Regions from separate parts of the Streptococcus tangpeifui genome, predicted to be linked through region 1. Evidence: predicted binding sites of a transcription regulator. Region 1 holds the regulator's gene; each other region holds the start of a gene.
The links. The regulator Rex, encoded in region 1, represses fermentation and respiration genes when NADH is low (regulators of the CRP and FNR family bind a similar motif). The targets are predictions, from matches to a motif close to TTGTGAANTANTTCACAA.
Positions count from the first base shown of each region.

Region 2: a site for Rex is predicted at 6,969-6,986, ahead of adhP (alcohol dehydrogenase AdhP). Genes of this name have one in related genera too.
Region 3: a site for Rex is predicted at 7,175-7,192, ahead of lpdA (dihydrolipoyl dehydrogenase). Genes of this name have one in related genera too.

Region 1 is NZ_CP172427.1:948,308-958,789, forward strand. It holds gene ACFSN5_RS04360 (PTS fructose transporter subunit IIABC) at 1-878, shown strand, start outside; gene radC (RadC family protein) at 1,009-1,704, shown strand; gene ACFSN5_RS04370 (gamma-glutamyl-gamma-aminobutyrate hydrolase family protein) at 1,852-2,544, opposite strand; gene ACFSN5_RS04375 (redox-sensing transcriptional repressor Rex) at 2,757-3,395, opposite strand; gene ACFSN5_RS04380 (DUF1831 domain-containing protein) at 3,521-3,883, opposite strand; gene ACFSN5_RS04385 (cysteine desulfurase family protein) at 3,888-5,009, opposite strand; gene ACFSN5_RS04390 (ribose-phosphate diphosphokinase) at 5,013-5,978, opposite strand; gene ACFSN5_RS04395 (CYTH domain-containing protein) at 6,147-6,731, opposite strand; gene ACFSN5_RS04400 (GTP pyrophosphokinase) at 6,868-7,533, shown strand; gene ACFSN5_RS04405 (NAD kinase) at 7,508-8,347, shown strand; gene ACFSN5_RS04410 (RluA family pseudouridine synthase) at 8,344-9,240, shown strand; gene pta (phosphate acetyltransferase) at 9,253-10,239, shown strand.
Region 2 is NZ_CP172427.1:1,713,319-1,723,800, reverse strand. It holds gene ileS (isoleucine--tRNA ligase) at 1-774, shown strand, start outside; gene ACFSN5_RS07885 (DUF1827 family protein) at 879-1,181, opposite strand; gene ACFSN5_RS07880 (NUDIX hydrolase) at 1,248-1,700, opposite strand; gene ACFSN5_RS07875 (ATP-dependent Clp protease ATP-binding subunit) at 2,182-4,470, opposite strand; gene argF (ornithine carbamoyltransferase) at 4,690-5,655, shown strand; gene ACFSN5_RS07865 (DUF1797 family protein) at 5,909-6,139, shown strand; gene adhP (alcohol dehydrogenase AdhP) at 7,036-8,058, shown strand; gene ACFSN5_RS07855 (amino acid ABC transporter permease) at 8,666-9,358, shown strand; gene ACFSN5_RS07850 (amino acid ABC transporter ATP-binding protein) at 9,355-10,089, shown strand; gene ACFSN5_RS07845 (ferrous iron transport protein A) at 10,279-10,482, shown strand, end outside.
Region 3 is NZ_CP172427.1:658,949-669,430, forward strand. It holds gene ACFSN5_RS03200 (alpha/beta hydrolase) at 1-124, shown strand, start outside; gene ACFSN5_RS03205 (matrixin family metalloprotease) at 238-954, shown strand; gene ACFSN5_RS03210 (hypothetical protein) at 963-1,331, shown strand; gene ACFSN5_RS03215 (ABC-F family ATP-binding cassette domain-containing protein) at 1,501-3,429, shown strand; gene ACFSN5_RS03220 (thiamine pyrophosphate-dependent dehydrogenase E1 component subunit alpha) at 3,606-4,574, shown strand; gene ACFSN5_RS03225 (alpha-ketoacid dehydrogenase subunit beta) at 4,622-5,620, shown strand; gene ACFSN5_RS03230 (dihydrolipoamide acetyltransferase) at 5,696-7,138, shown strand; gene lpdA (dihydrolipoyl dehydrogenase) at 7,335-9,101, shown strand; gene ACFSN5_RS03240 (lipoate--protein ligase) at 9,232-10,221, shown strand; gene ACFSN5_RS03245 (GbpC/Spa domain-containing protein) at 10,421-10,482, shown strand, end outside.

The DNA.
Region 1 (10,482 bases):
TACCAATCTTGGCTGGCTACATCGCTTATTCAATTGCTGAAAAGCCTGGTTTAGTAGCCGGTGTTACGGCTGGTTATATTGCCAAAGTTGGTTATGCCATCAATATGATTGGTGTTGATGAAAGTAAGCTAATTCCATCCGGCTTCCTCGGTGCTTTAGTCGGTGGTTTCTTAGCTGGTGGTGTGGCTTTGATGCTGAAAAAATATGTCAAAGTCCCTCGCTCTTTGGAAGGGATCAAGTCTATCTTGCTCTTGCCTTTGCTTGGTGTTGCTATCACAGGCTTGTTAATGCTTTTAGTCAATGTACCAATGGGAGCTATCAACACAGCTTTAAGTAGCTTCTTGGAAGGTTTATCAGGAAGTTCGGCTGTACTTCTAGGCTTGATTGTTGGTGCCATGATGGCTATCGATATGGGTGGCCCATTCAATAAGGCAGCTTATGTTTTCGCTACAGGTACGTTGGCAGATCCTAATGCTCTTGCGCATGGTGGTACAGTTGTTATGGCAGCAGTTATGGCCGGTGGTATGGTTCCGCCGTTGGCAGTCTTTGTAGCCACTCGTCTTTTCCCTAAGAAGTTTAATAAGGAAGAGCGCGATTCCGGTTTGACCAATATTGTTATGGGCTTGTCCTTTATTACCGAAGGGGCTATCCCATTTGGTGCTGCTGACCCAGGTCGTGCTATTCCAAGCTTTATGGTCGGTTCAGCTTTAACAGGAGCTTTAGTTGGTGCTGCGGGTATCAAGCTTTTAGCTCCTCACGGCGGTATCTTCGTTGTTGCTTTGACAACAAACTGGTGGCTCTATCTGATCTTTGTTGCCATCGGAGCAGTTGTATCGGGTATCATCTTCGGTGCTCTCCGTAAGGAACAAGATGCTTAACTTAATGTTCAAAAATGACATCTATCTCTTCAGTTATTCATTTAACTGGAGGGATTTTTAATTTTTAAAATGTTGCGGAAAAATAGCATTTTTGCCACTGGCCTACGAATATAAAGTTAGGAGGTAGAACATGTATAGTGTAGAAATTCATGAAGAAGCTATGAGACCCAGAGAACGCCTGATTAGTCTTGGTGCAGAGAGCCTGAGCAATCAAGAGCTATTAGCCATTCTCTTGCGGACGGGAACTCGACGGCACCACGTTTTAACTCTGGCCAATAATATTTTGGAGACAGTTGATAGCTTAGCAGATTTTCGCAGTTTATCCTTGGAGGAGTTGCAAGCTATTCCAGGAATCGGTCGGGTTAAATCCATTGAGCTGAAAGCGGCCTTAGAATTCTCTAAGCGCATCAATCAAACATTGCCTGAGAAGTCAGAAAGGATTATTTCCAGTGACCGTCTGGCCAAGAAAATGATAGCAGAGTTGCGGGATAAAAGACAGGAGCATTTGATAGCTCTCTATTTAGACACTCAGAATCGCCTGATTAAAAAGCAAACTATTTTTATTGGTAGCGTTCAGCGCTCTATTGCAGAACCACGAGAGATTCTCCACTACGCTTGTCGAGTTATGGCAACATCAGTTATCGTTGTTCATAACCATCCTTCAGGACAGCCTGATCCGAGCCGTTATGATATTGTGTTTACAGAGAAAATCAAACGCTGCTGTGATGACCTTGGTTTGGCCTTTTTGGATCATATTATCGTTGGTTATGATCATTATTATAGTTTTCGGGAAAAAACAGATATTATCATTGATCTGCCCAGCTGAAAATATTGAAACTAACTTGCTAATAAAAAGACCAGGCAGTAGAAAACTGTCTGGTCAAAATGATAAGTAAGTAGCTTAGCTCTTGGGAAGCTGCTTAATGATATGAGAGGATAGCAGCCTCTTAATTTTCAATCGCTTTTTTCATGCCTATAGTTCGTTGACAAAATAGTTGAAGAGCTCTTGATCTTCCTGCCGACTGCCAATCAGATGCTCTGGATGCCATTGGACTCCTAAAAAATGGATATCAGGATGGTTGGAAGCAACGGCTTCGATGGTTGCATCTTTAGGATCCTCAGCAATAACATCAAGATAGGGAGAGAGTTCCTTAATGCTCTGATGATGGAAGGAGTTGATTGTGGTTTCAGAGCCGTAGATTTCAGCTAATTTTGTATTGGCTTTGATCGTCATTTCATGGGAGAGATAGTCAGTCGGAGCCTCCTGCCAGTGATTTTCAATGGCTTGGTTGAGGTTACCTCCCAGAGCCACATTCATTAGTTGGGTACCACGGCAAACGGAGAATATAGATTTTCTTTGACGAATAGCTTCATCGATAATGGCAAATTCAAAAATATCTCGGCGGTGAGAAAAATCATCATCTAATGCCTGTTTTGTTTCGTGATAGAATTCAGGATCAACATTTTGTCCACCAATCAATAGAATTTTATCCACCATACCAACATACTCGATAGCATCATCGATGGAACCAATAGGCAGGAGCAGAGGAATTCCACCAGCCCTTTGAACCGCTTGGACAAATCCTTTGGGAGTATAACTAGTGGTGATGTTATCGCTGTTAGGCCTTTCATTTGTTGTAATACCAATGATTGGTTTTTGCTTCATTAAGGAAAACCTCCTAGGTGGTAAAATATGAATTGAGAAAGAGATGGGACGGAAACTTGCCTCCCCACACATTGTGCTAATCTTTGAAGAGGAGCATAAGGCAGTTGAAAGGGCATATAATAGACAGTATCGCTAACTCATAAGATGACCTAGAAAAAAATCTATAAGCATCTATCTTACATGCTCTTCAATTTTATTGAACTTTAATACTTTTAGTGATTCTGATTCATAAAGAAGAGAAGTGTCTGGAGTTCACTGGTCAGATCGACGTATTGCACAAAGACACCCTCAGGCAGGTGCAAATTGACTGGAGAGAAGCTCAGTATTCCTTTGATACCAGCCTCTACTAGCTGATCAGCGACTTCCCGGGCTTTAAGACTGGGAACAGTCAGGATGGCCGTCTGGCAATTAGAGTTTTTGAGATGCTCTTTGACGGTCGAAATACCGTAGATAGGAATGCCATCGTCTGTCTTAGTATTAACCAGTTCATGATCATCCGTATCAAATGCCATTATAATTTGCATCTTATTGCGTTCATGAAAACGGTAGTGGAGCAGGGCTCGGCCCATATTCCCGCAGCCGACTAGGGCTACACTAGTGATAGAATGATCGTTAAGGATATCAGCGAAGAAATTCATCAACTTCTTAACGTCGTAACCAAATCCCCGTCTCCCTAGTTCACCAAAGTAAGAAAAATCTCGGCGAACAGTGGCTGAGTCGATTCCGATAGCTTCAGCAATTTGCTTGGAGCTGGCCTTTTCAATATTCCCTGCATTAAAGCGTTTAAAAGTTCGATAATAGAGCGATAGGCGTTTGGCTGTCGCTTTTGGAATAGATTTATCAATAACCATGATTGACTATCTCCAATCTATTTTAAAGTCAATAGTTCTAAGTTAATTGTAGAACAAGATTGTGAAAACTGCAACAAATTTGTGATAAAAAAATCCTATGTTAGCATAGGATTCTTCTATCGAAATCAAAGATTTGGACTGTCATTTTCTGTTTTCGTAAAAATATCTCGCTCGACCAAGCTATCCATCAAAAAGTAAAATTTATCTTGAATAATAGCTGTTTTGTCTGATTTAAAGATATTGACCAAGCGCAGTCCAGACTGGTCGGTGATACTGAGTTTAAAGGAAGACAAATCCTTGTGAATAGTAATTTTAACAGGGAAACCTTGTCCAGAATTGGGAACCTCTTCCAGAAGACGGTTAAGTTCGTAATGACCAAGTTTATTTGGTTCAAAAGTTGTATCTCTCAGTGTATATTTTTTAATCTTAGGACTGATGGTATAGGTATACTTACAGTCGTCCAAGTGAATAGATTTTTCAAATGCCATGGTATCATCCTATAATTTCTTTTAATTGTTTTGCGAGTTTGATTAATTCCTCAGGGGTATTGAGTTCTGACAGGCTGATGCGAATGGACTCGTCCAAGCGAGAGGAGTCGCTCCCGTAGTAGGCTTCCAAAACATGACTGGGGTCAACAGTACCAGCGGTACAGGCAGAACCCGTCGATACAGCGAATCCTGCTAAGTCTAATTGGGTTAGGAGAAGATTGTTATGGCTTCGCGGAAAACCGATATTGATGACATAGGGAAGGCTGTTATCACTCCCGTTGAGATAGTAGTCTAGGCCTTGCTTAGTCAATTCTTTTAAGAAGACATTGCGGAGGTGAGCTACTTTTTGATAGTTCCCATCTAAGTTTTGGTCGGCCTCTTTGAGTGCTTGAGCCATACCTGTAATGCCAATCATATTCTCAGTGCTAGCCCGTCTTTTATCCTCTTGCTCGCCACCGTGCAGGAGATTGTCCATGTGATGAGGTTTGGCATAGAGAAAGCCCGTTCCCTTAGGACCGTGAAACTTATGAGCAGAAGCAGAAAGGAAATCAACACCGAGTTCTTCGGGCCGAATAGCCATTTTGCCCATGGCTTGGACAGCATCAACATGAAAAACTGCCTGATGGTCAGCCAAAAGCTGGGCAAAGTCGCTTATAGGGAAAAGATCTCCGGTTTCATTATTGGCCATCATAGTCGAGACTAGGATGGTATCTTCTCTAAGGGCAGCTTTGAGCGCCTCTACAGTGAACTGATGGTTGGCATCAGGCTGGAGATAGGTCACTTGGAAACCAAATCGCTTTTCCAAATAGTCCATAACATGGAGGACTGAATGGTGCTCAATGGCAGTGGTAATCAAGTGTTTGCCCTTATCTTGATTGGCTAGAGCGTAGCCCTGAATGGCCATGTTATTGCTTTCGGTGGCTCCAGATGTGAAGATAATATTTCTAGGCTGAGTCTTTAAAGTCTTGGCTATAGTAAGCCGGTTTTCCCGCAAGAGATGGCTGGCTTGACGTCCATAGGTATGGATACTGGACGGATTGCCAAAATTGTCGGTCATAACCGCTGTCATTGCGTCGATAACACTTGGAATTAAAGGAGTTGTCGCAGCATTATCAAGATAAATCATCTCTTAATCCTCGTCTTCGGCAGTATAAGTGAAGAGTGGACTGAGTGGTTTGTGGTTGTGAATGCGAGTGATAGCATCACCAATCAGCCCGCTAGCTGAGATATAGGTAACATTGCTGCTGACTCTTTCTTTGGTAGCTACAGAGTCAGTCACTAGAATTTCTTTAATAGGAGCTGCTTCGAGAATTTCAGCGGCTCCACCGGCGAATAGACCGTGGCTGGCAACCGCATAGATTTCAGAAGCACCATTACGTTCGACAATTTTAGCCGCTTCAGCGAAGGTTTTACCGGTATTGAGAATATCATCAATCAAGATAGCCTTTTTTCCAGCGACCTCTCCGATAATGTACCCTTCTTCACGGTGAGTATCGTCTTGAGCATAGTCAACGATAGCAATTGGAGCATCTAGGTATTCTGCCAAGCTACGAGCTCGTTTGATACCTGAGTTTTTGGGGCTGACGACAACGACATCAGAACCCTTGAGTCCCATGTGAACATAGCGTTCCGCAAAGAGAGGAACCGTAAAGAGGTTATCAACTGGAATATCGAAGAACCCTTGTACTTGAACAGCGTGCAAATCAAGCGTTAGGATACGGTCAGCTCCGGCTTTGACCAACATATTAGCGACCAGCTTGGCTGTGATAGGTTCGCGCTGCTGAGCAATGCGGTCTTGGCGAGCGTAACCAAAGTAAGGTATGATGATATTGACTGAATTAGCCGAAGCCCGCTTGCAGGCATCAATCATAATTAGGAGTTCCCAGAGATTGTCATTAACAGGAAAGCTAGTCGACTGGATGACGTAGATATCATAGCCACGGACACTTTCTTCGATGTTAATCATGATTTCACCGTCGGAAAATTGCTTAGAAGCTAATTTGCTAAGCGGAATTCCAGCTGCTTGTGAGATTTTTTCTGCAATAGCAGTATTAGATGTCAGCGAAAATAATTTTGGGGTGCTAGTTTCTACCATGACAGTGTCATTCTCCTTTGAATAAGCGATAAGCTCAGAGGCTTATTGAGTGTGTAAGAAAATCAAGGGTGACTGAGGGGAGGAGTTTCCCTAGTTTTAGGCCTCGAAATCTTAGAATTTTCCTTTTATATTGTACCAAAAAAGGCTGATTTTTCCAGCCTTTTATCGCTATTTAAAAAATCTATCATTTTGTTTTAAGGTTGAGCAGAAGCGTGCTACTTTACTTTTAGCATATTTAAGATCAATGTTATTTTCTAATAAGAAGGCTTCAAAATCGACTTTGCCCTTATCAGGCTCCTCAACTTCAAGCTCTAGTTCATAATCAATTCGGCCTGCGTAATTGTTCTTATCTAGGGCCATGAGACCAATGGGAGATTCTTTTTCCCGCCGAACGGTTGTCAAGTGGCCTAAATTTTTAAGCTGGTCGCAGTCAACACCGTGCTCATGAATGAGGTCCTTAATGGCATTGTCAGGAAATTGACAAGATTCAATAATCTGTCTCGCTTCTTGGCGGCTAAGATCAATATTGTGTTCCAAGGTGCCCACCTCTTTAGGAATTTTCAGAGTTAGTTCGGCTCCCTTGTCAAAGGTACGAATACGCAGAGACAAACGCTTTTTTCGCATAATAAAGTCATCGGTATCAAAGTAGTAGTTGGTTTGGGTGATAGCCGGAATGTGTGAAAAGAGGGTCTCCATTCGATTGAACTCAGCCTTATTAAGCATGGTCTTGTATTCGATTTCCAAATGATTCATTTTGATTTTCCTTCTGTAGCCCTTTTTATGGTATAATTTTACTTAAACTAATTTTATAAAAATGTGGACTAATTGACAAGGCATGACTGTTGATTAGTCATAAGCCTAGAAAAACAGGAGTTTAAAGTAGACAAATATGGAATGGGAAGCCTTCTTAGACCCCTATATTCAGACTGTTGGTGAATTGAAAATTAAGTTTCGAGGCATTCGTAAGCAATTCCGCAAGCAGAATCGCCATTCGCCTATTGAATTTGTGACCGGTCGGGTTAAGCCAATTGAAAGTATCAAGGAAAAAATGCTTCTTCGTGGTGTTAAGGAAGAGCATTTGGCCGAGGATATGCAAGATATTGCTGGTGTGCGTATTATGGTCCAGTTTGTTGATGACGTTCAAGAGGTTTTAGAATTAATTCGTCAGCGTCATGATATGACAATCGTCCAAGAGCGAGACTATATCAATAATCGTAAGGCCAGTGGCTATCGGTCTTACCATGTGATTATTGAATATCCAGTTGATACGATTGACGGACAAAAAAACGTGCTGGCCGAAATTCAGATTAGGACACTGGCGATGAATTTCTGGGCTACCATTGAGCACTCACTTAATTACAAATATAAAGGGGATTTCCCGGAAGAAATTAAGCAGCGGCTTGAGGTAACCTCTAGGATTGCGCGTGAGTTGGATGAAGAAATGCGAAAAATTCGGGATGATATCAAGGAAGCTCAGCTTCTGTATGATCCTGTTAGCAGAAAACTAAGTGATGGTGTAGGAAACAGTGATGACACAGATGAATTATACAGGTAAGCCTCAGACTAGGGTGGCCATTATTGCTAACGGTAAGTACCAAAGCAAACGAGTCGCCTCCAAAATTTTTGCGGCTCTCAAGCCCGATCGGGATTTTTATCTCAGTAAGGACAATCCTGATATTGTGATTTCCATTGGTGGCGATGGCATGCTTCTGTCGGCTTTTCACATGTATGAGAAATCTTTGGATAAGGTGCGTTTTGTTGGCATTCACACCGGTCATTTAGGTTTTTATACTGATTATCGGGACTTTGAAGTGGATACCTTTTTGAGAAATCTTCGGTCAAACCAAGGGGAGAAGATTTCCTATCCCCTTTTGCGAGTGACTGTAACTATGGCCGATGGTCGAGTGGTGACGGCTCGGGCTCTTAATGAAGCTAGCCTGCGTCGTTTGGAAAAAACCATGGTAGCGGATGTTTCTATCAATGGCACGCCTCTGGAACGTTTCCGCGGTGATGGGATTACGGTCTCAACACCGACAGGTAGCACAGCCTATAACAAATCCATTGGCGGAGCGGTCCTCCATCCAACGGTAGAGGCTTTTCAGATGACGGAAATTGCTAGTCTCAACAACCGTGTCTATCGGACCTTAGGGAGTTCAGCTATTATTCCTAAGGGGGAAACCGTGACCATCGAACCTAAACGCGTTGGCTCCTATACAGTCTCCTTTGATAATAAATCCTATAGTTATCGCAATGTGGCTAAGATGGAATTTTGTCTGGATGATAAGAAAATTAGTTTTCTGTCAACCCCCCATCATACGGGTTTCTGGGAGCGGGTTAAGGATGCCTTTATCGGTGAGGTAGAAACGTGAGATTTGAATTTATCGCTGATCGCTCTTGCAAGATCAAGACCTTCCTCAAGGGACATGATATTTCTAAGGGTCTTTTAGCTAAGATAAAATATCAGGGCGGACATATATGGGTAAATGGCATTGAACGAAATGCCATTTATTTATTGACTCAAGGAGATAAGGTAGCAGTTGATATTCCAGCAGAAGTGGGAAGCCCTAATCTGCTGCCTATTCATCACCCTTTGACTATCATTGCTGAGGATGATAATTTCTTAGTGGTTAATAAACCAGCGGGGTATGCTAGTATCCCTAGCATCCTTCATTCGGAAACTATCGCTAATTTTGTTAAGGCTTACTATCAGGAAAAAGGTTATGAAAATCAGCAGGTCCACATTGTTACGCGCTTAGACAAGGATACGAGCGGTCTCATGCTCTTTGCTAAGCACGGCTATGCCCATTCACGTATGGACAAGGCCCTGCAGGCCAAAACCATTGAGAAGCGCTATTATGCTTTGGTAGCTGGACAGGAGGACCTACCAGATCAGGGAGAAATTATTGCCCCTATTGCTCGAGTATCGGATAGTATTATTACCCGTCAAGTACATTCCTCAGGCAAGTATGCCCATACTAGCTATCGGGTTTTAGAGCGTTTCGGTCGGGTGAAGTTGCTGGATATTCAGCTGCATACTGGTCGAACCCATCAAATTAGAGTACATTTTTCGCACATTGGTCAGCCTCTCCTTGGAGATGACCTCTATGGCGGCTCCTTGGATTATGGAATGAAACGTCAGGCTCTCCACTGTCATTCTCTATGTTTAACCGATCCTTTTACGGGTCAAGAACGGATCTATGAATCTGGCTTGACAGATGATTTCGAAAGCGCTATCATGAATCTACAACATAATTTAGAATAGAGGGTTTATCCTATGATAAGAAGCTTATTTGGGGAATTACGCAGTAAGATTGCTGGTAAAGGTATTAAAATTGTTTTTCCAGAAGGAAATGATGAAAGAGTCGTTCGGGCGGCTGCTCGTTTGAAGTTTGAAGGTCTGGTTGATCCGATTATTTTAGGTGAAGCTGAGCAGGTTAAGAATCTCCTTAAACGACTTGGTTTTGCTGACCAAAATTATACGATCATCAATCCTGATACTTATGCGGATTTTGCTAAGATGAAGGAACTTTTCTTGGAAATTCGTAAAGAAAAGGCGACGGCAGAAGATGCTGATAGGTTTTTGCGGGATGTCAACTATTTCGGCGTTATGCTGGTTAAGATGGGCTTGGCAGATGGCATGGTCTCAGGTGCCATTCATTCAACAGCTGATACGGTTCGGCCTGCCTTGCAAATTATTAAGACGAAACCTGGCATCTCTCGAACATCTGGTGTCTTTCTGATGAATCGGGAAAACACCAGTGAGCGTTATATCTTTGCTGATTGTGCTATCAATATTGATCCATCTCCTCAAGAGTTAGCTGAAATTGCGGTAAATACGGCTGATACAGCTAAGATTTTCGACTTGGATCCTAAAATTGCGCTGCTGAGCTTCTCTACCAAGGGGAGTGCCAAGGCACCTCAGGCTGAAAAGGTCCAAGAAGCTACTAAATTAGCTAAGGACTTGGCTCCTGAGCTAGCTTTGGATGGGGAACTGCAATTTGATGCAGCCTTTGTGCCAGAGACTGCGGCTATTAAGGCTCCAGACAGCAATATAGCCGGACATGCCAATGTCTTCATCTTCCCTGATTTGCAGTCGGGTAATCTTGGCTATAAGATTGCTCAACGCTTAGGAATGTTTGACGCAATTGGGCCAATTTTACAAGGTCTCAATATGCCGGTCAATGACTTGTCTCGCGGTTCGAGTGCCGAAGATATCTATAAATTAGCTATTATTACAGCTGCACAAGCAGTAGAAGGATAAAAACTCTCCCCCTATATTTTTTTAAAACAGTAAGCAAGGGGGGATAGATCTGAGCTGGCGTTTAGCCTCTTATCTGACAGCTAAGGCAGAAGGAAGTCTGACTCTCCTTTTCTAGGCAAGCGATGAGTCTGGTGGGGGGTGAAAAAGCTGAAAATCAACTGTGCGGAGGTGGGAAGGCAGTAGTCTATAATAGGCTATTTCCTTCCCTTTTCTATTAATGACAATGACGTTCTTCAAAATAGG
Region 2 (10,482 bases), 770 kb from region 1:
CCGGTTGACCAATATATGATGATTAAGTTCAACCGATTGGTAGCAACTATCCTCGAAGCTTATAATAATTATGACTTTATGAGTGTCTATAAGGCTGTCAATAATTTCTTGACAGTTGACTTATCAGCTTTCTACTTAGATTTTGCTAAAGATGTTGTCTATATTGAGGCAGCGGACAGTCATGTTCGCCACCAGATGCAAACTGTCTTCTATGATATTCTCGTTAAGATTACTAAGCTTCTGACTCCTATTCTTCCTCATACATCTGAAGAAATTTGGTCTTATCTTGATCAAGAAGCTGAGGACTTTGTTCAATTAGCTGAGATGCCAGAAGCTCAAACCTTCGTAGATCAAGAGCAAGTTCTTGAAAGATGGGAAGCCTTTATGGCCCTTCGTACCCAAGCACAAAAAGCTCTGGAAGAAGCGCGCAATGACAAGTTAATTGGTAAGTCCTTAGAAGCTCATCTCATAATTTATGCAGATCAAGAAACCAGAGAGCTCTTGGATAGCCTTCAAAGTGATATCGCTCAACTTCTAATTGTCTCACAATTAACAGTGACTGACCAAGCAGCACCAGCTGATGCTGTCAGCTTTGACGGTATAGCCTTTAGTGTTGAACATGCAGCTGGAGCAGTTTGTGATCGTTGCCGCCGCACAGATGAAACCACTAAGGAACGTTCTTATGGCGTAACCATCTGTGACCACTGTGCAGAAATTGTCGAAAGCAATTTCCCAGAAGCTGTCGCCCAAGGTTTTGAAGTGAAAGCAAAATAAAAGGCCACTATAGACTATTAAAAAAGGTTTTACAATCTTACTAGGTTGTAAAGCCTTTTTATATCTAATATTTAGAGTAAAAAAGCCACTCATTTAAGTGACTTTTAGTTTGTGGTTGGAATTGAAATTTCAATCAACTTTTCTGTATGACTCGATTTGATTTGATCGGGAATAATGATATCCGGATTAATTTTGCGCTTGAAGAAAAACTCACGAATTTTCTCAATTTCTTCATCTTTGATAGCCCGATGGCGGTTAGAAATCAGGAGTTCATAGTGACCGGGTGCTTTGGAAAAAACAACATCGCTGTTGCCAGCAGAATAAACTTCAACTAATTCAGCATCAGTATTACGCAGCTGATTACGAACAAGTGACGGGTGGCTGCTCGTGGTATTGATTAGTCTCATCGAAGACCTCCTTATCGACTTTGCATAGTAACATTATAGCACGATTTTTTGAAAATAGCGGCTCGCTTATAAGGTTCTATGAGATTTTTTCCACTCTTCAATGCCCCATTTATGACTGCCTCGTTTGAGCTTGCTAATAGCTTCTTCGACTGGGAACCAAGCCAGATGGTTGAAGTCTTCTAAGGGCTTGCCAACAGTTGTATAGCCAGTAACTTCATAGATATAAGCAGGATTGTAAAAGTAGGTATCGCGGTGACTGGAATAGAAATATTCATCAGCCTGGCCATAGTACTGCCCAACCTGTGCCGTAAAGCCCAGCTCTTCAATCAATTCTCGTCCCAAGGCAGTTAGCTTGTCTTCATCAGACTCAATCTCACCGCCCGGCAGGAACCAGGCTCCATTGGGGGCTTGGACCAGGATGATTTCTGTCTGATTCTGATTGGGGATGACAGCATAGACCCCATAGCGGGCAACATAGTTTTTTCCAGCCTCTTTTTGGCCAAAAGTAGGAGTGGACATGGGAATTCCTCATCTTTAGATTTTCTGAGTTTATTATAACATAAGAGAGTCAGATGCTTGCTCATATTTGCCGAAAAACTTGTTAAAAGGAGTCCTTATAAGAGATGCAGAACTGCTCTCTTATTCTCAAGATAAGGATGTTCAATAACTGCTGTGGCAACCATTTAATACTACATAAATAGAATGAATAATAAATAAAAAGGAATGGGATCAATCCAAAAATTGAAAATTTTGGATTGTATTCCCACCCCGCAAGTTGACTAGGTTTTCCGTTTTGGCACAAGGCCAAAACGGAAAAATCAGTTACAGTGGTTCATTGCTGCTAAAGTACCTCAGAAACTGGGTAAGACTAGGTTGGCATGGCCAACAAGTCTTACTCTCACCACTGCACCTAGACAATAAAAATAAGGCTGAGAACTTTTGTCTCAGCCTCACCCTATACAGTTGGCTGTTTTTTGCCCAGCCCTCTAAGGTATTTTACTTAGTCTGTAGAAGAACTTTCTTCCTTACTGGCGATGTTTGCCTCAGCTTTTTTAGCAGCCTTAATGCTAATCTTACCATTTGAGGCCATGACAGCTTTAAAGTTCTTTTCACTTGGATTTTCCAAATAAAAGTCAGTGATCGCATCTTCAATATACTCTTGAATCGTTCGACGCAAAGGCCTTGCTCCCATCTTAGGATCATAACCCAGATCAACTAATTTTTCTTTAACTTTATCCGTTACATCAAGGTGGAGATCATTGCTGGACAGACGCTGATTGACATCGTCTAGCATCAGGTCAACGATATGAAGCAGATTTTCCTTACTCAAGGCCTTGAATTCAATAATACCATCAAAACGGTTCATGAATTCTGGACTGAAGAAGTTACTGAGTTCGCCAAGGACAGAGTTGGTCCGACCTTCACGGGCCGCTCCAAAACCAACAGAAGCTTCTGCTTTACCAGTACCAGCATTAGAGGTCATGATAATAATGGTATCCTTGAAGCTAACAGTCCGGCCTTGACCATCTGTCAGACGACCATCATCCAAGACTTGCAGGAACATGTGCATAACATCAGGATGAGCCTTTTCAACTTCATCTAGGAGGATGAGGGAGTAAGGATTGCGACGAACCTTTTCGGTTAATTGCCCAGCTTCTTCATAGCCAACATATCCTGGAGGGGCACCGACCAATTTGGACACAGCGTGTTTTTCCATGTATTCCGACATATCAAAGCGAATCATGCTGTCGGCTGAACCGAAGAGCTCAATAGCCAATTGTTTAGACAGTTCTGTCTTACCAACACCGGTAGGTCCGACAAAGAGGAAGCTACCGATTGGCCGATTGGGAGCACCCAAACCAACACGATTTCGACGGATGGCCTTAGCAATCTTATCAACAGCATCGTCTTGACCGATAACGTGAGCCTTGAGGTCACTAGCTAGATTAACCAGTTGAGACTGCTCTTTTTCTTTGAGATTACCTACTGGAATATTGGTTTTTTCTTCAACAATGGCTTCAATATGTTTTTCGGTGATGACAGGAATATCTTGCTCATCCAGCTGTTGGGACTGCATTTCCTTATATTTAGCGATTTGATCGCGGAAGTAAGCTGCTTTTTCAAAATCTTCTTCACGAGTGGCTTGGGCCTTGAGATTCTCAGCTTCCACCAACCTTTTGTCAATTTCTTTAGGATCAACAAAATTAAGAGTCAAGTTCATCTTTGAGCCAGCTTCATCCAAAAGATCGATAGCTTTATCCGGCAAGAAACGGTCTTGGATATAACGGTTAGAGAGGACGGCAGCAGCTTCAATAGCGTCATCGGTGTATTTAACATGGTGATAGTCTTGATATTTTGGCTGAATACCACGCAAAATAGTGATAGTTTCTTCCACAGAAGGCTCATCTACCTTGACAGGCTGCATTCGTCGTTCCAGAGCGGCATCTTTTTCGATGATACGATATTCATTGAGGGTAGTTGCTCCAACCAGTTGCAGATCACCGCGAGCTAGGGCTGGCTTTAAGATATTACCAGCATCCATGCTGCCATCTGTTGTACCACCAGCACCTACGATTTCATGGATTTCGTCAATGAAAAGAATAACATCTTGCCGCTGGCGAATTTCTTCCATTAGCTTTTGCATGCGCTCTTCAAATTGACCTCGGATACCAGTTCCTTGAACCAAGCTGACCACATCCAAGCGGATAACCTGCTTGCTCTGCAATTTTTGTGGCACATTACCATCAACGATCTTTTGCGCTAGGCCTTCAACAACAGCGGTTTTACCAACACCAGGTTCACCAATTAGGACAGGATTATTCTTGGTCCGCCGGTTGAGGATTTCAATGACGCGGACAATTTCCTGATCGCGGCCGATGACAGGATCGATATCGCCACGACGGGCCATATCAGTAATATTGATACCAAACTCCTCCAAGATACCTTCGGGTTGCTGAGGCTGAGCCTGAGAACGACGTCCCCTATTAGCTCCACCATTATTGCCTCCACGGTTACCACCATCGCGTCCTGCCTGTGTTTGTGGGGAATTAGGCAAGTCTGGGTTAAAAGCCCTGAAGTTGTTTAAATCGCCAAAGAAATCATCAAAGAAAGAATCCATGGATTGATTCTGTGGATTTTGGCTAGTTAAATTACTGTTGAGAATATTTTCTGGATCAGCTTTCATAATTCGGTAGCAGTTTTGACAGAGATCAATCTGCTTTTGCTGACCATTAACGTTTGCATAGAGATGTATGCTCGCATCGTTGAGCTTACAATTTTGACATAACATAGTAAACCTCCGATCTTGACCTATAGTCAATATTGGTCAAAGTCTATGCTGTTATTATAACATTCAAACTATAGAAAGCAAGCAAAAAGATTGAATTTTAGCAGACAAATCTCAAGAGTGCTAAAAACAAAAGCTAAATGAATAAAATACAGATATTCCTTGACAAATAGCTGAATTATTGTAAAATTATTGTATAAAAATACAAGAAAGAGAAAATATATGGCTAAATCATTTTTAAAAGAGATAGATTTTACTAAAGAAGAGCTGCTGGAACTGATTGAATCAGCTGCTAAATTTAAGAAGCTTAAGAAACAAAAGCAGGTTCACAGATACTTGGAAGGACTCAACATCGCCCTAATCTTTGAGAAAACGTCAACCCGGACACGTTCCGCCTTCACAGTAGCCGGTCAAGATTTAGGAATGAATGTAACCTATTTAGGAGCAGGTGAAACCCAGTTAGGCAAGAAAGAGTCGGTGACTGATACGGCCAAGGTCTTGGGCTCCATGTTTGACGGTATCGAATATCGGGGCTTTAAACAGGATGATGTCGAAACCTTGGCTAAATATTCTGGCGTACCTGTTTGGAATGGCTTGACTGATACCTGGCATCCAACCCAGATGATTGCAGACTTTCTAACCCTTAAGGAGCATTTTGGAAGCTTGGAAGGTCTGAGTATCGCTTATATCGGAGATGGCCGCAACAATATGGCTAATTCTCTCCTAGTCACCTCTGCCATCCTTGGTGTTAACTGCACCATTATTGCTCCTGAGAGTCTGCAGCCGGATCAAGCGATTGTCGATCTGGCCAAACAGCACAATACTGGAGCCAAACTGCTGATAACTGACGATCCAGCAGCTGTTAAGGGTGTAGATATGATTTACACTGATGTTTGGGTTTCTATGGGAGAAGATATAGATTTTAAGGATAGAATCGATTTGCTTCTGCCCTACCAAGTTAATCAGAAACTCCTAGATATGACGCAAAATCCAGAAACCATCGTCATGCACTGCCTACCTGCCTTTCATGATCTCAATACAAGCATTGGTCAGGAAGTCTACGATAAATATGGTTACAGCGAGTTAGAAATCACCGACCAGATTTTTCAAAAATTTAGCCCAATCATTTTCCAAGAGGCTGAGAACCGCCTGCATGCCATCAAGGCCATTATCTACCAATCTTATTAATAGGAAAGAATTGATCCTTAAAACCTTGTGTATGGTTCTGCTTTACAGAGAATAAGTGAATTTCAGTTTAATATAAAGGATAATACTGGCAAAACAGGGCAAATTTGGCTATTTTAGGGTTTCCACCTATCCCATTCTCCTAGTTTATGGTAAAATGAAATTGATTAAAAGATTAATGGAGCAAGGAGCAAAAGTAGTAGCTGGAGATATTTAGATTTCCAAGCTCCTTGTATCTTAGCTAAGGAGAATTTACATGGAATCACATTTGGTGAGAATCATTGATCGTCTCAATTTGATGACGACAGATGGGAGTAATCTGAAACGAAATTTTGAACGTGACGGTGTTGTTGTTGCGGAAGTTTCTTTTGCGAACGATCCTGAAAATGGTCCTGTTTTCACGTTGCGTGATGTCAAGGCACGTGAGACTTACACCTTCGATAGCATTGACCTAATCGCTATGGAAATCTATGACCTGCTTTATTAAGATAATCATAGAAAAATCGGGCTTTTTAGTCCGATTTTTTTATGGCTTCCAGCCAGTTTTTCTCAGAGAGAAAAACAAGAAAACCACCAGCTAGGCTGGTGGCAGATAAGGCTTTTAGTTTCCATTTATTTTTAGTCCGAGAGTGGGGCTCAATCAGTAAATTGTGATAATATCGCGATTTTGATTTTCCCCGTTCTCTATTTTAGGGCTCAGATCTCTGCCACATTCTTGTTTTTAGGTGGCAGGCTTTGGCAGTCTATCCCCAGACTACCAAAGTCCACTGGAGTATTTCAATCCCACCTAGGTACAGTTGATCTTGGTTTTCTCAAACAGTCTCCCAGACTGTTTGACCTATCACTTGCACAGTACTTAAACCAGTTACAGAAAGCCAATCAGCAGTGGTTCATTGGTGCTAAAGCACCTCATGAACTTGAACTGTGCAGAGATGAGACTTCTTGGCGTATCCAACAAGTCCTACTCCCAACAACTGCATCGATCTGGTAAATCTAGAACAATGTTAACGAGTCTGGACTTTTGCCCCAGACGCAAATAAACCGCCTATTTAAAGGAGAATCATAATTAGATGTTCATCAAGAAATAATAACAGGCAAATTTAAGTGGTTATCCTTATCTAAAACTATTGTGGACTTGGAGGTATCTTAGCTAATGGTAGATTTGAAGTTTTAGCAATGGCTGTTTTGTATGATTAATGATACAAGAAAAACCAATCTTTACGAGAAATTTTAGTACCTAGATCTCTTGTTTTAGATGAAATTTGGAGCAGTATGATTCTGTTCCTCTGCTGATTTACAGAAAATACTTGACAGTATTGTGAAATAATGTACAATATTCCTGTAATCGATTACAAAAAATAATTATATATAGGAGGAAGTGATATGAAAGCAGTTGTTGTAAACCAAGCATCAAATGGTGTTGAGGTAGTGGATCATGCTTTACCGACGGTTGAATATGGAGAGGCACTTGTGAAAGTTGAGTACTGTGGTGTTTGTCATACCGACTTGCATGTTGCTCATGGAGATTTTGGTCAAGTGCCTGGACGTATTCTTGGTCACGAAGGTATTGGTATCGTCCAAGAAATTGGCGAAGGTGTTGAATCGTTAAGAGTCGGTGATCGTGTCTCTATTGCATGGTTCTTCGAAGGATGCGGCCATTGTGAATACTGTACAACAGGTCGCGAAACCCTCTGTCGTTCTGTTAAAAATGCTGGCTATAACGTGGATGGCGGTATGAGTGAATATGCAGTTGTTACTGCTGACTACGCTGTCAAAGTGCCTGAAGCTTTAGATCCTGCTCAAGCCTCATCGATTACCTGTGCAGGTGTAACTACTTACAAAGCTATTAAAGAAGCAGGAGCAGCTCCTGGTAAATGGATTTGTATCTTTGGGGCTGGTGGTCTTGGCAACTTAGCGGTTCAATATGCTAAAAAAGTTTTCAATGCGCAAGTTGTCGCTGTAGATATCAACCAAGATAAGCTCAATCTGGCTAAAGAATCTGGCGCAGATATTATTGTCAATGGCAAAGAAGTTGACGATGTTGCTGCCTATATTCAAGAGAAAACAGGTGGTTGTCACGGGGTAGTGGTAACCGCAGTTTCAAAAGTTGCCTTTAACCAAGCTATTGATAGTGTCCGTGCGGGCGGTACAGTAGTGGCTGTTGGCCTTCCATCAGAATATATGGAACTTTCTATTGTAAAAACTGTTCTTGATGGCATTCGTGTTGTTGGTTCGCTCGTAGGAACACGAAAAGATTTGGAAGAAGCCTTTGATTTTGGTGCGCAAGGATTGGTTGTACCGATTGTTGAAACAGTTGATGTGGATACAGCACCTGATGTCTTTGATGAAATGGAAGCAGGCAAAATTCAGGGTCGCAAGGTTCTTGATTTCACTAAATTAGCTTAAGCATTAACCAGACTGCCTAGTAATTTGTGGTAATCCACGATTAATACTGGTGAGCAGCACTTACCCATTCCGTATCACTGAAAAACGCTCTAGGTATTTATCCTTAAAGTTGGACTAAACTATAATCTAACAGTGAGGATACAGTCCATAGTGGAGCGTTTTTTTTTACGATTGTCAAAGAATATTAAAAGGTTTCTTGTTGTAGATGCAACGACAAGAAATGGAAATATAGCCATGCATAGGAAAACACGGCTGCTGACAAAGAGGGAGAAAATGAAGAAAGAATCGCAGATCCAATAAAGGCAGAGGGACACTTTGTCTTCTAAATCCATCTAAGTTAACAATAAAATACTACAAAGGCAATTGATGATTTTCTTTGCGCCAGCTCAGAAAAATTCCCAATGGCTTTTTATTTACCTTCTAGTTATTTTTTCCAGAAAAATATGCAGGAATTTTGAGGAATTTCGAAAATTATAAAATAACATTGTATTATTATACATTTTATGGTAGAATGATTTACAAATTTATTGATGAGGCGTCTTCTTTTAAGTCAGTTGCCCGTCATTAGGAAACAGCCGATTGGCTATTTAAAAATAGGAGTAAATCTGTGCATTTCGATTTTTCTTTTTTACCCAAGTATTGGGGTTATTTTAACTATGGTGTTCTTGTCACCATTATGATTTCTATCTGTGTGGTTTTCTTTGGGACCATTCTTGGTGTACTGGTAGCTCTTGCTAAGCGTTCGTCTATCAAAGTTTTGAACTGGTTGGTGAGCTTTTATGTCTGGGTCTTTCGCGGGACTCCTATGGTGGTGCAAATCATGATTGCCTTCTTGTGGATGGACTTTAAAAACGCACCTTCTATTGGATTTGGAACAGTCGAACTAGACTTTTCACGCCTAATTCCAGGTATCATTATCCTCTCGCTTAACAGCGGGGCTTATATCTCTGAAATTGTTCGAGCAGGGATTGAAGCCGTGCCTAAGGGACAAACTGAAGCTGCCTATTCTTTGGGAATTAAGCCTGGAAAGGCTATGCGCTATGTGGTCTTACCACAGGCCTTTAAAAATATCCTGCCGGCCTTGGGTAATGAATTTATCACCATCATTAAGGATAGTTCGCTCTTGCAAACCATTGGAATTATGGAATTGTGGAATGGTGCCCAAACTGTTTTGGCAACGACTTACGTTCCTTTGGAGCCCCTCTTGTTTGCAGCCTTCTACTACCTCATGCTGACAACCATCTTAACGGCTGGTCAGAAGTGGCTTGAAAATCGTCTCGGGAAAGGACAAAAAGCATGACAGATACCTTGATTAGCATTAAAAATCTGCATAAGTATTTTGGACAAAATGAAGTTCTTAATGGGATTGATTTAGATATTAAAAGAGGCGAAGTTGTCGCTATTATTGGTCCGTCAGGATCTGGTAAATCAACCTTTCTTAGGACCATGAATCTGTTAGAAGTTCCTACCAAAGGGACTGTCAGTTTTGAAGGTGTTGATATCACTGACAAGAAAAACGATGTTTTCAAAATGCGCGAAAAAATGGGGATGGTTTTCCAGCAGTTTAACCTCTTCCCAAATATGAATGTACTGGAAAATATCACCTTGGCGCCAACTAAAATCAAGGGCCAATCCAAGAGTCAGGCGGAAAAGAAAGCCTATGAGCTATTGGAGAAAGTCGGACTCAAGGACAAGGCTAAGGCTAATCCAACCTCACTTTCAGGTGGTCAGCAGCAGCGGATTGCTATTGCCCGTGGTTTAGCTATGGATCCAGATGTTCTTCTCTTTGACGAACCCACTTCTGCCTTAGACCCTGAAATGGTCGGAGAAGTTTTGGCGGTTATTCAAGATTTGGCCATGTCTGGTATGACCATGGTCATCGTCACTCATGAAATGGGGTTTGCCCGTGAGGTCGCTGATCGTGTTATTTTCATGGACGGCGGTATCATTGTCGAAGAGGGCAGTCCTCAAGAAGTATTTGAAAATACTAAGGAAGAGCGGACTAAGGACTTCCTCGGGAAGGTCTTATAAGCAGCCTAGAGATTAGAGTGATCTAGTTTTTGGTCTAGTTTGGATAATAATCGGAAAAAGGAGCGAAAGATTATAATTTTTCGCTCCTTTTTGAAATGATTCCAATCTTCTTTAAACGCCTATCTAATGGGCTTTTCTATGGTATAATAGTAACAGTAAAATTTTTTCTTGTCAGCAAAGGAGGTCCTGATGATTTTACAAGAGGCAGACTTAAATAAGTCCTATCAAGTTGTCAGTATTAATCTGCCAGAAGATAGCCTGCGTCACCTCTCTAATCTGGGCCTCAGGGTAGATACGACCTTAAAAGTCCTGTCTAAGACCAAGTCCAGTGCCATTATCCTCTTAAAAGCTAATCGTTTGGCTTTTGACACATCAATATTAGCTAATATTGAT
Region 3 (10,482 bases), 290 kb from region 1:
GGGCTTGGATATCACTTACAGCACAGCGCCTGGTAGGCATGAATGGTACTATTGGGAAAAGCAGCTAGAGGCCTTTTTACGCTGGTTACCGCTAGATTACCATGAAGAAGAGCGTTTGTCTTAAACTTATCACTTCTCTAACAAAACAGTGACAGCTGGGCTGTGACTTGAGTTTTGGAACTGAGCTTGTTATACTTGTGGTCACTTGAAAGATTAATGAAGAGGGAGAGAATAGTTATGAAAAGTTTTTTCAAAATTCTATGGGCCATTCCTAGGGCCGCTCTCAGCTTTATTTGGCATTTTTTCTGGGGCTTCATCAGAACTTTAGCCATCTTTGCCATTATTGTTTTTGGTTTGGCTTGGTATGCGAATCACAGTCAGTCTCAATTTGCGCAAACCTTACAGACTGGCTTGACTAACGTTACTAGCCATTTTTCACCTAAGGCTGATTTTAAGCAAAATCTCCAAAATTTGGCAACTGATGCAGCATCTGACCACCAAAACCAAGGAGCTCGTTGGGAGACCAACTCGGCGACAGTTTATCTTGATTCAACAGATTCAACTTTTGTCTCAGCCTATAAAGAAGCTGTCGCAGCTTGGAACGACACCGGTGCTTTTACTCTCAATTTTGTGTCGGATAAGGACTCGGCTGATATCATTTTGACCGATCAGTCTGATAGTTCCAGTCAGGCTGCCGGTGAAGCCAAGACAACTACAGAATCTCTGTCCAACCGTATTACTCATGCTGATGTCTATCTCAATTCTTATTATCTGCTCAATGATGCTTATGGTTACAGTCAGGAGAGGATTGTCAATACAGCAGAGCACGAATTGGGCCATGCTATGGGACTGGATCATAATGACGGTCAGGCCTCAGTGATGCAGTCTGCAGGTTCTTATTACTCTATTCAGACGGTTGACATTGATGCCCTGCAAAAACTTTATGCGAACTAGGAGTGCTTATGTTTTCTGTGTTAAAAAATTGGGCTGGCCGTTATCCTGAACAAGCCTTTCTGTTACTTTTTAACAGTGGGGTCTTTGTTTGGTTGCGGCTGGCTGGAGCAGCGATTTCAAATAAGTTGGCTTTAGGCTGGGACCATCTGGCTCATTTGCCCAATTGGCTGGTTAGTTTGAGTCAACATAGTCAAGCTGGCCTGCAAGGCTTCTTTGGTCATACGGCTATCACTTGGCTGATTGTGTCTATGGTCTTGACTCTCGTCCTGCATTTTATCAAGGGTTTAGTTAAATTTCTGCTCTTTTTCTTGATTGTAGGTGTAGGGGTCTATCTAGTTTACCGCCATCAAAGTATTCTGGGGCAGCTACCTGGTTAAAATGAGATTAATAACTCAATGACTGCAACTCCTATCCTACTGGAGTTGCATTTTTTCTAGTTTAACAGATGCAGGGTTACTAACAGTGTAAGAAAAGTAGTCCTTTCTTTTTCTGATTCTCACCGTCAGCAAAAGTGCCTAGAAGACTGATTTTTGCTATAATGATTCTATGATTATTTTACAAGGAAATAAGATTGAACGCTCCTTTTCAGGAGATGTCCTTTTTGAAAATATTAACATTCAAGTTGATGAGAGGGATCGGATTGCTCTGGTTGGCCGAAACGGGGCTGGAAAATCAACTCTGTTGAAGATTTTAGTGAAGGAAGAAGCTCCAACATCGGGTGAAATTAATACGAAGAAAGACCTCAGCTTATCTTATCTGGCACAGGATAGCCGTTTTGAGTCTGAAGATACTATTTATGATGGCATGCTGCGGGTTTTTGAGGATCTGCGTCAGCAGGAAAAAACTCTGCGGACTATGGAGATGAAAATGGGAGAGCTATCTGGTGCAGAGCTGGATAAGCTCATGCAGGACTATGATCGTTTATCTGAGAACTTTCGAGCTCAAGGCGGTTTTACCTACGAAGCTGATATTAAAGCAATTTTAAATGGCTTTCAATTTGATGAGACGACTTGGCAGACCCCTATTTCGGAACTATCTGGTGGTCAAAACACTCGTTTGGCTTTAGCTAAGATGCTTTTGGAAAAGCCCGAGCTTTTGGTTTTGGATGAGCCGACCAATCATCTGGATATTGAGACTATCGCTTGGCTGGAGAATTATTTGGCCAATTATCAGGGGGCCTTGATTATCGTCAGCCATGATCGCTATTTCTTGGATAAGGTAGCAACGGTAACCTACGATTTGACGCCTCATTCGCTGGATCGTTATATGGGGAATTATTCCGCATTTATGGATGCTAAGGCTGAAAAATTGGCCAGTCAGGAGAAGGCTTATGAAAAACAGGCTAAGGAAATTGCTAAGCTAGAAGATTTTGTTCAAAGGAATATTGTCCGAGCCTCTACGACTAAACGGGCCCAAGCCCGCCGTAAGCAGTTGGAGAAGATTCAACGACTGGATAAGCCTCAAGCCCAGCAGAAGTCAGCCAATATGACCTTCCATGCGGATAAACCGTCTGGTAATGTTGTTCTGACAGTTTCGGAGGCTGCTATCGGTTATGACAATCAGATCTTGTCCCAACCCATTAATTTGGATGTTCGTAAATTTGACGCTATTGCTATCGTTGGCCCCAACGGTATTGGTAAGTCTACTCTAGTTAAGTCTATTGTTGGTCAAATCCCTTTTATTAAGGGGCAAGGCCACTACGGAGCTAATGTCGAAATGGGTTATTATGATCAGACCCAGTCTAATCTGACTCAAACCAATACCGTTCTTGATGAGCTATGGAATAATTTTTCGACCACAGCGGAAGTGGAAATCCGCAACCGTTTGGGCGCTTTCCTCTTTTCAGGTGATGATGTCAAGAAGTCTGTGGCTATGCTCTCTGGTGGGGAGCGGGCTCGATTGCTTCTGGCTAAGCTCTCCATGGAAAATAACAATTTTTTGATTTTGGATGAGCCAACCAACCACTTGGATATTGACAGCAAGGAGGTTTTAGAAAATGCCTTGATTGATTTTGATGGCACTCTGCTCTTTGTCAGTCATGACCGTTATTTTATCAACCGAGTGGCCACCAAGGTGTTAGAAATTTCGGAAGCTGGTTCTAAACTTTATCTGGGGGATTATGACTACTATCTGGAGAAAAAGGCCGAGGAAGAAGCCTTGGTTCAGTTAACTCAAGCAGAAGCTGACAAAGATATTTCTATTTTAGCTGAGTCTGGTGGTAACTCAAGTCAAGATTACCAGATTCAAAAAGCTAATCAAAAAGAGGCTCGCAAACTGACCCGTCGTATAGAACAGGTAGAAAATGACTTAGAAGATATTGATAATAGGGTTGCAGCCATTTCAGGGGAAATGGAGCAAACAAATGACACTCAAGACTTAGTGGATTTGCAGGCAGAGCTTGATAAACTCACCCAGCAGCAAGACAATCTTATGTCAGAGTGGGAAGAATTGAATGAGCAGTTAGAAAAAATTTAGTAAACGGTTGGATTCCTCGTCCTTTATGTCTGGGCGAGGATTTTTTGAGTTTGTGAAAAAAATATTAAAGTTTACCCTGAAAGCCCTTTCTTTATTGTAATATCAATGAGCGTATTTTTTGAAGTTTGTGAAATTTTGAGATAGAATAGGCTTATAAAAGATTATGGGAGGTCGTTATGACACAACTTTCTAAAGAACAGTTATTAGACTTGTACTTGAAAATGGAACGCATTCGTGAGTTTGATATGCGAATCAATAAATTAGTCCGTCGTGGTTTTGTCCAAGGGATGACTCACTTCTCAGTAGGGGAGGAGGCAGCCAGTGTGGGAGCTATTGCTCATCTGACTTACGATGATATTATTTTCTCAAACCACCGTGGTCATGGTCAGTCTATCGCTAAGGATATGGACCTTAATGGTATGATGGCTGAGTTGGCTGGTAAGGCTACAGGTGTTTCAAAGGGTCGGGGTGGTTCGATGCACTTGGCTGACTTTGAAAAAGGCAACTATGGGACAAACGGTATTGTTGGTGGTGGTTATGCTCTAGCAGTCGGAGCTGCTCTTACCCAACAGTACAATGACACTAACAATATCGTCGTAGCTTTTTCTGGTGATGGAGCGACTAACGAGGGCTCTTTTCATGAGTCTGTCAATATGGCAGCAACATGGAAGCTACCGGTTATCTTCTTTATCATCAATAATCGCTATGGTATCTCGATGGCTATCAACAAGGCGACAAACACTCCTCACCTCTATACCCGTGCAGAAGCTTATGGTATCCCAGGTTACTATGTTGAAGACGGTAATGATGTCATGGCTGTCTATGATAAGATGCAAGAGGTAGTAGACTATGTCCGTGCTGGCAATGGCCCAGCCATTATTGAAGTTGAGTCCTACCGCTGGTTCGGTCACTCGACAGCTGATGCTGGTAAGTACCGTAGCAAAGAAGAAGTGGATAGCTGGAAAGCTAAAGACCCGCTTTTGAAGTTCCGGGACTTTGCAGCTAAAGAAACAGATATCACAGCAGAGGAGCTGGATACTATCCATGAGCAAGCGGTTAAAGAAATTGCCGATGCTTATGAATTTGCTCAAAATAGTCCGGATCCAGAGCTTTCAGTAGCTTTTGAAGACGTCTGGGTAGATTAAGTTGTAATCATTTTTCGAATGTAGTTGATAGATTAATGGAGAACACAATGACAGAAACAAAAACTATGGCCTTGCGCGAAGCTGTAAACCTCGCAATGACCGAGGAAATGCGTAAAGATGAGAAAATTTTTTTAATGGGTGAAGATGTCGGTATCTACGGCGGAGACTTTGGTACCTCAGTTGGTATGTACGAGGAGTTTGGCCCCAAACGCATCAAAGATACGCCAATTTCAGAAGCTGCTATTGCTGGATCAGCTATTGGGGCCGCTATCACAGGACTGCGTCCTATCGTAGATATCACTTTTATGGATTTCTTGACGATCGCCCTTGATGCGATTGTCAATAATGGTGCTAAGAATAACTATATGTTTGGTGGTGGTCTCAAGACCCCTGTCACTTTCCGCGTGGCATCGGGTTCTGGTATCGGTTCAGCAGCCCAGCACTCGCAATCTCTGGAGGCTTGGTTGACCCACATTCCAGGCATCAAGGTGGTTGCCCCTGGCAACGCCAATGAAGCCAAGGGCCTCCTCAAGTCAGCCATTCAAGACAATAACATTGTTGTCTTCATGGAACCAAAGGCCCTCTACGGTAAAAAAGAAGAGGTTAATCTCGACCCTGATTTTTACATTCCGCTGGGAAAGGGAGAGATCAAGCGCCAAGGAACTGACCTGACTGTTGTGACCTACGGTCGCATGCTTGAGCGTGTCCTGCAGGCCGCTGACGAAGTAGCAGCACAAGGTATCAATGTTGAAGTTGTTGACCCTCGCACTCTCGTGCCACTTGATAAAGAACTGATTATTAATTCGGTCAAGAAAACGGGTAAGGTTATGCTGGTCAATGATGCCTACAAGACAGGCGGCTTTATCGGTGAAATCGCAGCTATGATTACTGAGAGTGAAGCCTTCGATTATCTTGATCATCCAATCGTACGTTTGGCCAGCGAAGATGTGCCAGTTCCTTATGCGCGTGTTTTGGAACAAGCCATCTTGCCAGATGTCGAGAAAATTAAGGCTGCAATGATCAAAATGGCAAATAACGGAAATTAAGAACATCACTCTAACAGTATTAGAAAGGATGGTAGCAAGCCAGCTCAGAAAGCGTCGTGCTTGCAAAAATAGATTATGGCAGTAGAAATTATTATGCCCAAGCTCGGTGTTGATATGTCTGAAGGCGAAATCATCGAGTGGAAAAAACAAGAGGGTGATACTGTTGCTGAAGGCGATATCCTTCTTGAAATTATGTCGGATAAGACCAATATGGAAATTGAAGCCGAAGACTCTGGTGTCTTAGTCAAAATTGTCCACCCTGCTGGTGATACTGTACCCGTTACCCAAGTTATCGGGTATATCGGTGAGGCTGGGGAAGTGATAGAGGCTAGTTCAGCTAGTCAATCAGTCTCAGCTGCTGTTCAAAAAACAGCATCGATGACAGTTCCTCAAGAAGTGCCGCAAGCGACTGAAACTCAAGCAAAAGTGCCGGTTCAAGAGTCGGCTCCGCAAGTGCAAGCTGGTTCTACTCCTACCGCCAAACCGCAGGGTTCTGGTAAAGTTCGTGCAACCCCGGCAGCCCGTAAATTGGCAGCCGAGCAAGGAATTGATCTTGGACAAGTACCTGGAACTGGTCCTCATGGCCGTGTCCATAAGGACGATGTTGAGAACTTCAAGGGTACTCAGCCTAAGGTAACACCTTTAGCTCGTAAGATGGCAGCTGATCTAGGTGTAGACTTGACAAGCATTTCGGGTACAGGAATCTTTGGTAAGGTGACTAAGAAAGATATTTTAGCTGCTAGCCAAGTGACAGCGCCGGCTCAAGCAGCTACGCCGACTTCCGAGGTACTTAAAGCTAAAGCAAGTCTTCCAGAAGGTGTTGACATTAAGCCAATGTCTGCGATGCGAAAGGCTATCGCTAAGGGTATGACAAATTCTTATCTGACAGCACCAACCTTTACACTTAATTACGATATTGACATGACCAACCTTATGGCGCTTCGTAAGCAAGTCATCGACCCAATCATGGAAAAAACTGGGCAAAAAGTAACTTTTACCGACCTGATTGGTTTAGCTGTTGTTCGTACTCTAATGAAACCAGAGCACAAATACCTCAATGCTTCTCTGATTAATGATGTCAAGGATATCGAGCTGCACCGTTTTGTCAACTTAGGCATCGCAGTTGGTTTAGATGATGGTCTTGTAGTACCAGTCGTTCATGGTGCTGACAGGATGAGTCTGTCTGAATTTGTCGTCGCTTCAAAAGATGTTATCAAGAAGGCTCAGGATGGTAAGCTTAAGGCGGCCGAGATGTCTGGTTCAACCTTCTCTATTACTAATTTGGGAATGTTTGGAACCAAGTCTTTTAACCCAATCATCAACCAGCCAAACTCAGCTATTTTGGGTGTGGCAGCAACAGTGCAGACACCTGTTGTCGTTGATGGTGAGATTGTTATCCGTCCAATCATGCAGCTCTGCTTGACCATTGACCACCGGATTGTCGATGGTATGAATGGCGCTAAATTCATGGTTGACCTCAAGCACATCCTTGAAAACCCAATGGAATTGTTGATTTGACGGCGAAATAACGAGATAGGCTATCAGTAGAAGAATTTTTAAACAAAATCACAATAAAGAAAGGATGTAGAGCGAGAGAAAGAGGAAACTGAACTCGAGCGGGAAGCTCGGACAAAAGACCAGTCGTTTGGAAAATCAGGATTTTCTACGATTTCCTAGATTCAGTTGCTTTCTTTTCGCTCTTGGTATCTTAAATATGGCAGTAGAAATTATTATGCCCAAGCTCGGTGTTGATATGTCTGAAGGCGAAATCATCGAGTGGAAAAAACAAGAAGGAGACACCGTCCAAGAAGGGGATATCCTCCTTGAAATCATGTCCGATAAAACCAATATGGAAATCGAAGCGGAAGACTCTGGTATCTTGGTTAAAATTGTCCATCAAGCTGGTGAAACAGTACCAGTGACCGAAGTTATTGGTTATATTGGTGCGGAAGGTGAAGTTGTGGATACTGGTACTGCGTCAGCCCCTGCTTCTCCAGAGCCAGTTGTCGAAGAAGCGACTGCTAATTTAGAAGCCGCAGGTCTGCAAGTTCCTAAGGCTCCGGTTCCTGATGCTGTACCAACCCCTGCAGCCCTAGCTGATGATGAGTATGATATTGTTGTGGTCGGCGGCGGTCCTGCTGGTTACTATGCCGCTATTCGTGGTGCTCAGCTAGGCGGAAAGATCGCTATCGTTGAAAAAGCAGAGTATGGCGGTGTCTGCCTCAACAAAGGCTGTATCCCGACCAAGACCTATCTGAAAAATGCAGAAATTTTGGATGGTCTAAAGATTGCTGCAGGCCGCGGCATTAATCTCGCATCAACTAACTACAGCATTGATATGGACAAGACTGTTGACTTTAAGAACTCAGTGGTTAAAACATTGACTAGTGGTGTTCGCGGTCTCCTCAAGGCTAATAAGGTTACCATGTTCAATGGTTTTGCCACAGTAAATCCCGATAAGACCGTGACAATTGGCTCTGAGACAATTAAGGGTCGCAGTATCATCTTGGCAACGGGTTCAACAGTCTCTCGTATTAATATTCCGGGTATTAATTCTTCATTAGTATTGACTTCTGATGACATTTTAGACCTGCGTGAAATGCCTAAGTCGCTAGCTGTGATGGGTGGTGGCGTTGTTGGTATTGAGCTAGGTTTAGTATGGGCCTCTTATGGTGTTGAAGTTACTGTTATTGAGATGGCTGATCGTATCATTCCTGCTATGGATAAAGAAGTATCGAAGGAACTAGAAAAAATCCTGACGAAGAAAGGGATGACAATTAAGACACAGGTCGGTGTCTCTGAAATTGTTGAGGCCAACAATCAACTGACGCTTAAACTTAATAATGGCGAAGCAGTAGTTGCTGAAAAGGCTCTTCTATCTATCGGCCGAGTACCACAGTTAAAAGGTTTGGAAAAACTTAATTTGGAAATGGAGCATGGTCGTATCAAGGTTAATGATTACCAAGAAACTTCTATTTCTGGAATTTACGCACCGGGCGATGTTAATGGTATCAAGATGTTGGCCCATGCTGCCTACCGCATGGGTGAGATTGCTGCTGAAAATGCTATTTGGGGTAATGTCCGTAAGGCTCATCTTGATTATACGCCGGCTGCCGTTTATACTCATCCGGAAGTGGCCATGTGTGGTATCACAGAAGAAGATGCCCGTCAACAGTATGGCAATATTTTGGTCGGCAAGGCTAGCTTTACTGGCAATGGTCGTGCTATTGCGTCAAATGAAGCTCAAGGTTTTGTAAAAGTCATTGCCGATACCAAGTATCATGAAATTCTTGGTGTTCATATTATCGGTCCGTCTGCTGCTGAAATGATTAATGAAGCTTCGACTATTATGGAGAATGAACTGACCGTTGATGAATTGCTCCAGTCTATTCATGGACATCCAACCTTCTCTGAGGTACTTTACGAAGCCTTTGCTGATGTGCTTGGAGAAGCCATCCATAATCCACCGAAACGCAAATAATATGCTGATTCTGCTCATTTATGTATAATAAAGGAAGAAAGAGTTCTGGTTGATCTGAACTCTTTTGTTTTGAAAATCTTGTTAAATCGTAATATTAACAAAATTTGAATGAGATATGAGGAGTTACTACATGAAATATATCGTCAATAAGTCTAACAATCCTGCCTACAATGTTGCCTTGGAAGCGTATGCCTTTCGAGAATTAGTCGATGAAGATGAAATCTTTATTCTCTGGATTAATGAGCCAGCTATTATCATCGGTAGGCACCAAAACGCTATTCAGGAGATCAATAAAGAATATACGGATGCGCATGGTATCCATGTTGTTCGTCGTTTATCTGGTGGTGGTGCTGTCTACCATGATCTTAACAATCTCAATTACACCATTATTTCTAATAAGTCTGATGAAGGGGCTTTTGATTTTAAAACCTTTTCGGAGCCTGTGATTGCAACATTAGCTGATCTGGGGGTTACAGCAGAGTTTTCTGGCCGTAATGATTTAGAAATTGATGGTAAGAAAATTTGCGGGAATGCCCAAGCTTACTATAAGGGGCGGATGATGCACCATGGCTGTCTACTATTTGATGTGGATATGACCGTCTTAGGTAATGCTTTGAAAGTTAGTAAAGATAAGATTGAATCTAAGGGAGTCAAATCTGTGCGTTCACGCGTGACTAATATTCTAAGTGAACTGCCAGAGAAGATTACAGTTCAAGAGTTTTCTGATAAAATTTTGGATAAAATGAAAGGAATGTATCCTGATATGACTGAGTATGTTCTCAGTGCTGATGAACTGGCTAAAATTCAAAAATCTTACGAAGAGCAATTTAATACATGGGATTGGACTTATGGTCAGGCACCAGAATATACCATTGAACGCAATGTTCGTTATCCTGCCGGTAAGATTAACACTTTTGCCAATGTTGAAAATTCAATCATTAAAGGAATTAAGATTTATGGTGATTTCTTTGGTGTCTTGGATGTTGCCGCTGTAGAGAATATCTTATTGGGGTGCCGATACGAATATATGGATATTTTGGAGCGCTTGAAAACGGTGGATATCAGTCGCTATTTCTCTGGTATGAGTGTTGAAGAAGTCGCTAAAGCAATTGTAGTTTGATAGAAAAATTACACCAAAATAACAAATATTACTTTGGAAATACGAAAATATTGAGTTTTTTTATAAAATATCCTTAAACGCCTCCTGAGATTGATTTTTAATAACTAATTTGTTACACTGTTTGACATAGCAAATCTTTTACAAATAAAATAATTTTGTAACAATTGCTAAATTTCTATAATCAAGAAGGGTTATTAAAATGGGAAAGAAGAAATTGACTCAGTATTCACTTCTTAGCGGTTTAGTTTTAACTTCAATCGC